Regions from separate parts of the Microbispora sp. NPDC049633 genome, predicted to be linked through region 1. Evidence: riboswitches for the same ligand, from Rfam matches in the RefSeq annotation. Region 1 holds a riboswitch; the other holds the start of a gene.

What was found. A riboswitch is a leader RNA that binds a small molecule or an ion and turns the genes downstream of it on or off. The one in region 1 is predicted to bind thiamine pyrophosphate.
Region 2: it holds a riboswitch for thiamine pyrophosphate, as region 1 does, so the genes downstream of both, AB0J39_RS36725 (cytosine permease) here and thiO (glycine oxidase ThiO) in region 1, are expected to answer to the same signal.

The regions. Positions count from the first base shown of each region.
Region 1 is NZ_JBFAOO010000063.1:32,098-37,427, reverse strand. Features, by position in the region: partial or broken gene AB0J39_RS18490 (thiazole synthase) at 1-490, opposite strand, end outside; gene thiS (sulfur carrier protein ThiS) at 487-687, opposite strand; gene thiO (glycine oxidase ThiO) at 684-1,796, opposite strand; TPP riboswitch at 1,787-1,897, opposite strand; gene AB0J39_RS18475 (FAD-dependent oxidoreductase) at 2,084-3,262, shown strand; gene AB0J39_RS18470 (Rv2175c family DNA-binding protein) at 3,306-3,680, shown strand; gene thiE (thiamine phosphate synthase) at 3,709-4,362, shown strand; gene AB0J39_RS18460 (polyprenyl synthetase family protein) at 4,489-5,330, opposite strand, start outside.
Region 2 is NZ_JBFAOO010000282.1:553-5,882, forward strand. Features, by position in the region: gene AB0J39_RS36720 (helix-turn-helix domain-containing protein) at 1-264, shown strand, start outside; gene AB0J39_RS36725 (cytosine permease) at 348-1,688, opposite strand; TPP riboswitch at 1,679-1,795, opposite strand; gene AB0J39_RS36730 (rhodanese-like domain-containing protein) at 1,853-2,176, opposite strand; gene AB0J39_RS36735 (DNA-formamidopyrimidine glycosylase family protein) at 2,251-3,129, opposite strand; gene AB0J39_RS36740 (TenA family protein) at 3,152-3,757, opposite strand; gene AB0J39_RS36745 (GPP34 family phosphoprotein) at 3,801-4,451, shown strand; gene AB0J39_RS36750 (LCP family protein) at 4,524-5,330, opposite strand, start outside.

The DNA.
Region 1 (5,330 bases):
GCCCGGAGCCGATGGGGGCGCCGAGCGGCATCACCGCCGCGCACCCGGCGTCCTGGAGCCTGCGGGCCAGCGCCGGGTCGTCGCCGATGTATGGCAGCACGACGAAGCCGTCGGCGACCAGCCGCTCGGCGGCGTCGAAGGTCTCGATCGGGTCGGGCAGCAGGGTGCGCTCGTCGGCGATGACCTCCAGCTTGACCCAGTCGGTCCCCAGGGCCTCACGCGCCAGGCGGGCGGTCAGCACGGCCTCCCCGGCCGTGAAGCACCCCGCGGTGTTCGGCAGCACCTTGACGCCGCGGGCGCGCAGCACGTCCAGCACCGAACCGCGCGACGCCGGGTCGAGCCTGCGCATCGCGACGGTCGTCAGCTCGGTGCCGGACGCCTCCAGCGCCTGGTCGAGCACCTCCAGCGACGGCGCGCCGCCGGTGCCCATGATGAGGCGCGAGGTGAACTTCTCCCCGCCCAGCACGAAGACGTCGTCGGTCATGCTCATCCTCCCTGCACCGCCGTCAGCACCTCGACGCCGTCGCCGTCGGCAACCGGAGTGGAGTCCCAGGCGCTCCGGCTCACCACCTCGCCGTTCAGGGCCACCGCGACCCCGGACGTCAGGGACGTGAGGGCGCGTACGGCGTCGCCGACCGTGGCGCCGGCGGGCAACTCGGCCGCGCCTCCGTTGATCGTGACTTTCACTTGCTGAATCTCCCTGGATGGCAGGCCCCGGTGACCGGGGGTGGCTCGTCGCCGGTGAGGAGCGCCGCGACGGCGTCGGCGGTGATCGGGGACAGCAGCACGCCGTTGCGGCCGTGCCCGGTCGCCGCGAACACGCCGGGCGGTCCGGCGGGGCCGATGAGCGGCAGGTTGTCGGGCGTGCCCGGGCGGAAGCCGACCGTGGTCTCGGTCAGTTCGAGCTCGGTGATGCCGGGCACCAGCTCACGGGCGTCCCGCAGCAGCTCGTACACGCCGCCGGCGGTGACCCGCGCGTCGTACCCCAGTTCCTGCACCGTGGCGCCCAGCGTGATCTCTCCGTCGCCCCGGGGCACCAGATAGGCGGGGGAGCCGTGCACCAGCCCTCGCACGCACCGCGTGAGGAACCCCTGTGGCCCCCGCAGCCGGAGGATCTCGCCCTTGACCGGGCGCACCGGCAGGCCGGGCAGCAAGGACGCCGACCACGATCCGGCCGCCACGACGACCTGGCCCGCCGCGACGGCCTCGCCGGACGCCAGCCGTACGGACGGGCCGCCCGTCCCGGAGGCGTCGATCCCGGAGACCCGCTCGGCGACCAGCGTGCCGCCCGCCTTCTCGAACGCGGTGAGCAGGGCCCGCACGACCCTGCGCGGGTTGACCCAGGCGTCGTCGCGGGCCAGCAGCCCGCCGCGTACGGAGGGGGCGAGCATCGGCTCGTAGGAGCGGCACTCGCGCCCGGTGAGCCGCTCGACCCGCAGGCCGAGCGTCCGCTCGAAGGTCGCGAGGTCGTCCAGATAGGCCATGTCGTCCGCGCCGCGGGCGACCTCGAGCGTGCCATCGGTCCGGTAGTCCAGCTCGACGCCGCTCTCGTCCTCGAGTTCGGCCCGGAACCCCGGCCAGGCCGCCAGCGACGCGAGGCCGAGCCGCAGCAGCGGCTCCTCCGTGTAGGTCACCTCGCTGACCGGCGCGAGCATCCCGGCCGACGCGTGGGTGGCGCCGCCTCCGGGCACGGGGTCGGCCACCGCCACCGACAGGCCCCGGCGGACCGCGCGCCACGCCGCGGCCAGGCCCGCCACGCCGCCGCCGGCGATCACGACGTCGTATGTGGGGGGCACAGCGCGCTCCCTTCGCCGGCATTACCCGGATCAGGTCGGGGCGGTCGAGAGCCTCACGCTCTCCTCTCAGCCCGGTCCGCCGGGCTCCCGCGCGTCTTACGTGCACCAGCGTAGTACGCCGCCTGTCATGGCCGATCGCCGGAGGCCGCGCGCCGTCACACGGCCGGCGCCGTTCGAACAGGGAACTCCTTCACAACGTGGGCCCCCGTCGAAGTGCGCGCTACTTGCCCAACTCGTTATGAGGGGCCCGTTGGCCAGGGCCCCCGCTGACAATCTATGGTCAAGCTGTGGATCACGTCGTGGTGGTGGGTGCCGGCCTGGCCGGCGTGCGAAGCATCGAGGCGTTGAGGGCCCGTGGATTCACCGGGCGCATCACGCTCATCGGCGAGGAACACCATCGCCCCTATGACCGGCCGCCGCTGTCGAAGGCGGTGCTGCTCGGAGGCACCGATTCCACGGTGGTCGACTCCGACCTCGACGCCCTCAACGTACGGCTGTGCCTCGGCACGGCGGCCAAGGGCCTGCGTGACGGCGTGCTGGAGACGACCGAGGGCGAGCTGGAGTACGACGGCCTGGTCATCGCCACCGGCGCCGCCCCGATCCGCCTGCGCGGCGAGGGCCGCCAGCACGTGCTGCGCACCATCGAGGACGCGCTGGCGCTGCGCGAGCGGCTGGTCCCCGGCGCCCGCGTGGCGGTGATCGGGGCCGGCTGGATCGGCGCGGAGGTCGCCACCGCCGCGGCCAGGGCCGGGTGCGCGGTGACCGTCGTGGAGGCGGGGGAGAGCCCGCTCGCCGTGGCGCTCGGCCCCGCCGTGGGCAGCCACACCATCGGCTGGTACGCGCGGGCGGGCGTCGAGCTGCGTCTCGGCGCGATGGTCGGCACCGTGGACGCCGACGGCCTCACGCTCATGTCCGGCGCCCGGGTGCCGGCGGACGTGGTCGTCACCGGCGTCGGGGTGCGCCCCGCCGTCGACTGGCTGAAGGGCTCGGCCGTCCGGCTCGACGACGGGGTGGTGGTCGACGAGCACCTGCGCACGTCGCTGCCCAACGTGGTCGCGGTGGGCGACTGCGCCAACTGGTGGTCGCGCAGGTTCGCCACCCGCCTGCGGGTCGAGCACTGGGACACCGCGCTCCAGGCCCCCGACACGGCCGTCGCCACCCTCCTGGGCGAGGACGCGGTCTACGACCCCGTGCCGTACTTCTGGTCGGAGCAGTTCGGCCACATGGTGCAGTTCGCCGGGCACCGGGAGGCGGGCGACCGTGTGCTGCTGCGCGGCGACCCCCACAGGGACGCGAAGTGGGCGGTGTGCTGGCTGACGGCCGAGGACCGGCTCGCCGCGGTGCTCACCGTGGACCGGCCGCGCGACGTGGTGCAGGGCCGCAGGATCGTCGAGGGCGGCCAGCGGCTCGACCCGAGGCGGGTGGCCGATCCGGCCGTCCCGCTCCGCGACTGCATTATGACGTAATCGAGGTGTTTCCCGGCGGCCCGCCTGTGGTAATGGTGGATCCGTGACGCTTACTGTTGCGCAGATCGACCGAGAGACCGACCAGCTCGTCGGGGAGTGGCTCCCCCTCTCGGAGGCCGCCAAGAGGCTAGGGCTCAGCATGGGCCGCGCCAAGCAACTCCTCAAGGACAAGAAGCTCGCCGGCGTCCGCAGGGGCGGAGGTGAGCCGCAGATCCCCGCGGTGTTCATCGCCGGCGGCGACGTGCTCAAGGGCCTGCCCGGCACGCTGACGCTCCTGGCCGACGCGGGCTACGACGAGGTGGAGTCGATCCGGTGGTTGTTCACCCCGGACGACTCGCTGCCGGGGTCCCCGATCGACGCGATCGTGAAGGGCCGGCACACCGAGGTCAAGCGCAGGGCCCAGGCCCTGGGTTTCTGACCGTACGGCCGCATGGCATTGTGGTCGGGTGATTGACACCCGGCGACAGCGGCTCGCGCAGGCCAGGCTCTACCTCTGCACGGACGGCAGGAGGGACCGCGGCGACCTGGAGAAATTCCTCGACGCGGTCCTGTCCGCCGGAGTGGACATCGTCCAGCTCAGGGAGAAGGGCCTGGAGGCGCGCGAGGAGCTGGACCTGCTCGAGGTCTTCCGCGCGGCGTGCGACAGGCACGGCGCGCTGCTGGCGGTCAACGACCGGGCGGACGTCGCCTTCGCCGCCCGGCCCGACATCCTGCACCTCGGGCAGGACGACCTCCCGGTCCCGGTGGCCCGGGAGATCCTCGGCTCCGGCGTGCTCATCGGCAGGTCCACGCACTCGGCGGCGGAGGCGTCGGCCGCCGCCGTGGAGCCCGGGGTGGACTACTTCTGCTGCGGGCCGATCTGGCCCACGCCCACCAAACCCGGCCGCCCGGCGCCCGGCCCGGCGCTGCTGGAACACGCCGCGCGCCTGGGCGCCGACCGGCCGTGGTTCGGCATCGGCGGCATCGACCTGGGCAACCTCGACGAGGTGATGGCGCACGGCGTGCGCCGGGCCGTGGTCGTCCGGGCCGTCACCGAGGCCGACGATCCCGGCGCCGCCGCCGCCGCGCTCAAGGCCCGGCTGACCGCCGTCCCGCTCTGAGCCGCCCCTGAGCCGCCCCTGAGCCGCCGCTGAGCCGTCCGAGCGCCGCGTTCCGCCAGGTGCGGCGGGAGGTGGCGGTCCGGGGCCGCCACCGGTCCGGCCGCGCGTCCCCCTCAGGCGCGGCGGTCAGGTGCGGCGGGACGTGGCGGCGACGGCGAGGGCGGCCAGCGCCGTCCGGGCCTCCTCCTCGATCGGCGCGTGGTCGAGGGCGTGCAGCGCGTCGTCGAGATAGCGCTTGATCATGCCCTCGCACGCGGCCAGCGCGCCGGTCTCCTCGATCACCGCGCGCAGCCGCCCGACGCCCTCGGCGTCCAGCCCGGGGTCGCCGAGCAGAGACCGTACGACCGTCGCCTGCGCGGGGCCGGCCGAGGCGAGCGCGCGCGCGATCAGGACGGTCCGCTTGCCCTCGCGAAGGTCGTCTCCGGCGGGCTTGCCGGTCTCCGCCGGGTCGCCGAACACGCCGAGGATGTCGTCGCGCAGCTGGAAGGCGATGCCCACCTGCTGGCCGTACTGCACGCAGAGCCGGTCGATCCACGCGTGCCGGGCCCGGGCGGCGAGGACGAGGCCGAGCCGGAGCGGCTGCTCGACCGAGTACTTGCCGCTCTTGTAGAGGGCCACCCGCAGCGCGCTCTCGTAGGTGCTTTCGCCCTGCGCCTGTTCGAGCAGGTCGAGATACTGCCCGCACATCAGCTCGGTGAGCATGTGATCGTGCACCGGCTGGGCGGCGGCGAGCGCCTCGGGAGCCAGGCCGCAGGTGCGCCACATCTCCCCGGACCACACCAGCAGGAGATTCCCCAGCAGCACGGCGGAGCCCTCGCCGAACTGCCGCGCGGAGCCGTGCCAGCCCGCCTCGGTGTGCATCCGTTCGAACCGGCGGTGCGCGGACGGCATGCCCCGGCGCACGTCGCTCGCGTCCATCACGTCGTCGTGGACGAGCGCGCTCGCCTGCAGCAGCTCCAGCGAGGCGG
Region 2 (5,330 bases), on a different contig from region 1:
GTCCTCGCGGAGGTCGCGCCGGGCGACACGGTCGCCGAGCAGAGCCGGGCCATGCACCAGCAGCTCCTGGAGCCGCTCGTGGAGGCGCTGCGCGGCCTCGGCGTCGCCGCGGTGCCCGAGACCGCGGAGATGATCAACGCCATCGTGTTCGCCGGGTCCCGGTTGATCGAGTCCGGCACCGACCTGGAGACCGCCTGGGAGTCCGCACGGGCCCTGCTGGAGCCGTTCGTGCGCACCGCGGACAAGGCCGCCCACCCGTCCTGAACCGCCGGATCACGCCACCGGAGCGCTGTCGCTGCCGGGGACGCGGGCCGAACCCGCGGATCGGCAGGTGAGGCTCGATGAACTCAACGGCGAGAGCGCAGGCGGCGGGCCGGGACGGACAGCGCCACGGTCGCCAGCGCGGCCACCAGGAACGCGGCGAGCGCGGCGTTCATCCAGGGCTGGTGGACGAACCCGAGGGCCAGGCGGACGTCGGTCCAGAACCCGTCCCACCACCCGACCGTCGGGGTGGACGTGACGATCCAGTACGCCACGAACCCGAGGATCCACGGCACGACCATGAGCCACCGGGAGGGGGCGTCCTCGGCGGTGTTCCACCGGGCCGTCCCGCCGAGCAGGAAGTAGTCGACCACGAGGACGGCGAACATCGGCACGAAGACCGCCCCGATCACGCTCAGGAACGCGCCGTAGGAGTTCACGTCGGCGAACAGCGCGATAAGAGTCGTGAGCACGCCGATCACGATCGAGATCGCCCGGCGGTCCCAGCGCGGCGCGAGGTTCTGGATCGAGACGGTCGTCGAGTAGACGTTCGCAAACGACTGGTCGGCCTCGCGCAGCACCAGGATGCCGAAGAACAGGATCCCGAGCGGGGCGGCCACGAACGGCTCCCACACCTTGTCCGGGTCGTTGCCCACCAGGGCGAGCGCGGCGATGCCGAGCGCCAGGCACGCCACCTGGGCGATGGTGTAACCCGCCACCACGCCGGTGAACGCCGCGCCGCTCGACCGCGAGTGCCTGGCGTAGTCGGCGGCCATCGGCACCCACGACACCGACAGCGCGATGACGTAGTCGACGGCGGGGGCGAAGGCGTCCCAGGAGCCGCCCCCCACGGACGGCCCCTGGGCGAACAGGGCGACCGAGAGCCATATCATCGCGACCACCACGCCCGCCGTGACGTAGCGGCGCAGCAGCCGCAGCGCGCCGAGCGGCCGGATCGTCAGCGCGATCGTCAGCGCACCGGCCGCGACCGCCCACACCGCGTACGGCACCGCCGTGCCGAACAGGGCCTGCGCGCCGTTGGCGATGACCCACAGCTCGAAGGCGCCCCAGCCGAGCATCTGCACGATGTTCAGCACGGTCGGGATGTACGAGAGCCGGGCCCCGAACAGGCCGCGCAGCAGCACCATCGCCGGCCGGCCGGTCCGCGCGCCGGGGATCGCGGCCAGGCCGACCATGGCCGTGCCCAGCAGGCTGCCGACGACGGCGGCGAGCACCGCGGCGGTGAACGTCAGCGGCTTGCCGCCCAGGGGGTCGAGCAGGAACAGGGCCCCCGAGAAGCCGAGGAGACTGACGCCGAGGTTGGCCCAGAACGCGCCCTGGTCGAGCAGCCCCAGAGTTCTGGGGGCCTCCTCGTCCAGGGTGAGGGGAACCTCCGCGTGCGCGTCGTCGACGACGGCAGAAGCCATCACACACTCCCTACGCCGGCATTATCCGGACAGGTTCATGCGGTCGGCGGCACGACTTCGATCCGCCCTCTCAGCCCGGTCACGCCCGAGCTCCCGCGGGTATTGATGATGTCTTCGGGATTATGACACTTCTTTGACCGTTTTCCTACGCGGGGTAGGGCTTCTCACGCGACGTAGGGCGCCCCGCCGGTCTCGCTGACCATCGGACGTCCGACGGCCGCCCACAGCTGCATGCCGCCGTCCACGTTGACTGCGTCCCTGCCGATGTGGTTGAGCCACATCGCGGCGTGCGCCGACCGTCCGCCGACGCGGCAGACCACGTACACCGGCCGGTCGTGCGGCACCTCCTCCACCCGCGCCTGCAGCTCGGCGAGCGGGATGTGGACGGCGCCGGGCGCGTGGCCCGCCACCCACTCGTCGTTCTCACGGACGTCGAGCAGGTACGCGTCGTCGGGCAGGGCGTCAGGGGTGATTTCCGGCAATGTCATGCGCCCATTGTGGCCGCACGCCGCCGATGCCCGGGCCCATGCCGGAAGCTGTGACCCACGGTGATGCGCGGACGCTACTTGAGGAGGCGGGACAGCCGGCGGTCGGCCAGCGGCTTGCCGCCGGTCTGGCAGGTCGGGCAGTACTGCAGCGACGAGTCGGCGAACGACACCTCCCTGATCGTGTCGCCGCACACCTCGCACGCCTCGCCCGTACGGCCGTGCACGCGCAGGCCCGACTTCTTCTCCGACTTGAGGTCCTTGGCGGCCAGCCCCCTGGCCCGGCCGACCGCGTCCCGCAGCGTGCTCACGATCGCGTCGTGCAGGTCGGCGACCTGGCCGTCCGTCAGCGTTCCGGCGATCTTGAAGGGGGACATCTTCGCGACGTGCAGCACCTCGTCGGAGTAGGCGTTGCCGATGCCGGCGATCACCTTCTGGTCCCGCAGCAGGCCCTTGATCTGCGCCCGGCTGCCGCCCACGATCGTCTTCAGCACGCCCGGCGTGAAGTCCTCCGCCAGCGGGTCGGGCCCGAGGCCGGCGACGCCGGGCACGTCCCCGGGATCGCGCACCACGTACACCGCCAGGCGCTTCTGCGTGCCGGCCTCGGTGAGCTCGAATCCGGGGGCGCGGCCGTCCTCGCCGGGCGACAGCCGTACGCGGACCGCGAGCGGGCCCTTGCCCGGCCGCACCGGCCGCGCGCCCGTGAGGTCGTCGCGCCAGCGCAGCCAGCCGCCGCGCGCCAGGTGGGTGACGAAGTGCAGGCCGTCACAGTCGACGTCGAGGAACTTGCCGTGCCGCGCCACGCCGGTGACGAGCAGCCCGGCGAGCGCGGTGACGGGCGGGTCGACGGTCTTCAGAGCCTGGAAGGCGGTCACGTCGACCCCGATGACGGCATGGCCGACGGCGTGCTCGCGGAGGAACTCGGCGAGCGCCTCGACCTCGGGCAGCTCCGGCATGCCCTCACACTAACCCGGCCGGTTAAGGGACGTCCCAGAACGCGAGCTCGTGCTCCATGCCCCGGACGAACAGCTCCCGGGCGCGCGCCGGGTCGGGAGCCGCCTCGTCGATCATGACGGCGATGCGCTCGGCGAGGGCGGCGAAGCCGGGATCGGCGTAGGTGTCCACCCACGCCTTGTACCGGGGCTCGGCGGGCGGGTCGGCGGCCAGGATCCGGCCGAGCGTCGAGTAGCCCCACATGCAGGGGTACAGCGCGGCCAGGCCCTCCCCGTAGTCGGCGGCCGCCTCCAGCAGGAACGAGGTGTACGCCGCGCAGGCCGGGCCCTTCACCGCGCCGTCGAGGTCGGCGCCGAACTCGGCCGACAGCGACCGGTGCAGGTCCAGCTCGTCGTGCCAGGTGGCGTACGCGAGGTCGACGAGGTCACCGAGGTGGGCGTCCGGAGCCTGCCAGGCCAGCCGGCTGAACACCCGGACGTAGTCGAGCAGGTACAGGTAGTCCTGCTCCAGCCACGACCGGAAGACCGGCTCGGGCAGGTCACCCGCCGCGATTCCGCGTACGGTCGGGTGCGCGAGCTGGGCGTCGAGCATCGGCCGCCCGATGGCGTGCAGCTCATCAGATATTCCCATAAAGGCACATTCTGGCCTGGATTGGCGCGTTACGCTCGATCACGTGACACTGACGATCGCCGAGGAAGTGCTGCTGCTGGCCTACCGGGAGGACACCGGCAAGCCGATCATCGGGTCGATTGAGCTCGACTGCGCCCTGGCGGGCGCCCTGCTCGCGGAGCTCGCCGTACGCGGACGTGTCGGCTTCGACGGCAAGAAGCTGCAGGTCGAGAACGGCGCCCCGCTGGGTGACGAGGAGCTGGACGCGACGCTGTCCCGGATCATCGGCGAGGCCAGGCGGCGCGACGCCAGCTGGTGGGTGGGCAGGCTACGCATGGGCAGGCTGCGCAAGCGGCTGCTCACCCGCCTGGCCGCCCGGGGCGTGCTGAGCGAGCAGGAGGGCAAGATCCTGGGGATCTTCCCCACCACGCGCTATCCGGAGCTCGACCCGCGCCACGAGCAGGGCGTGCGGGAACGCGTCCAGAACGTGCTGACCGGGGCCGAGCCCGACGAGCGGACGGCGGTGCTGTTCGCGGTCATACACGCGGCCAAACTCGACCGTAAGGCGTTCCCCGGGGCGCCGAAGGACCGGGTCAAGGAGATCGCCCAGGGCCAGTGGACGGGCGAGGCGGTCCGCAAGACGATCGCGTCCGTGCACGCCGCCGTCGTCGCGGCCACGACCGCCGCGGCGGTCGCCGCCTCCGCCGGAGGCTGACTCCCGCCGCTCGTGCCGCGCACGCCGCACGCGCGGATGAGCGGCCGGGCGCGTCGGCACCGGCCGCCGCGGTTACTTGGTGATCACGTCCTTGGGCACCTGCTTGTCGGCGGCGAGCGCCTCGAACAGGCGCAGCGCCTTCTGCGTGTCCCACTTGACCACCGCCTGGCCGCCGATCGTCGGCAGCGAGCCGACCGGCACGGCGGTCGCGACGGGTCCCTCGCGCATGGCCAGGCCGACCGACAGCAGGTCGAACAGGCCGGTGCCGGGGTCGACGGCGACCGAGTCGGCCGCGTTCAGCGCCAGCGGGACCGAGGTGAACGGGTTGATCAGCGTGCCCGGGCTCGCGGCCTTCTGCACGACGGCCGAGAAGAACTGACGCTGCCGCTGGGTGCGCTCGAAGTCCGGGATGGCGCCGGTGGCCCGGGTGCGGACATAGCCGAGCGCGGTGCCGCCGTCCATGTCCTGGCAGCCCTTCTTCAGGTCGATCCCGGCCTTCGGGTCCTTGATGTCCTGCTTCACGCAGATGTTGACCCCGCCGACCGCGTCCACGATGCCGACGAACCCGCCGAAGCCGATCTCCATGTAGTGGTCGATCCGGATACCGGTCACCCGCTCGACGGTCTTGGCCAGGAGCTTCGGGCCGCCGAAGGCGTACGCCGCGTTCAGCTTGCCGCTGCCGTGCCCCTCGATCGGGACGTACGAGTCGCGGGGCAGGCTGACCAGGGTCGGCCGGCCGCTCTCGGGGATGTGCAGCAGCATCATCGTGTCGGTGCGCTTGCCGACGGCCTTGCCGGTGGCGAGCTTCCTGCGCTGCGCCGCGGTCAGCCCCGCCCGGCTGTCGGACCCGACCAGCAGCCAGTCCTCGCCCGGCGTCTC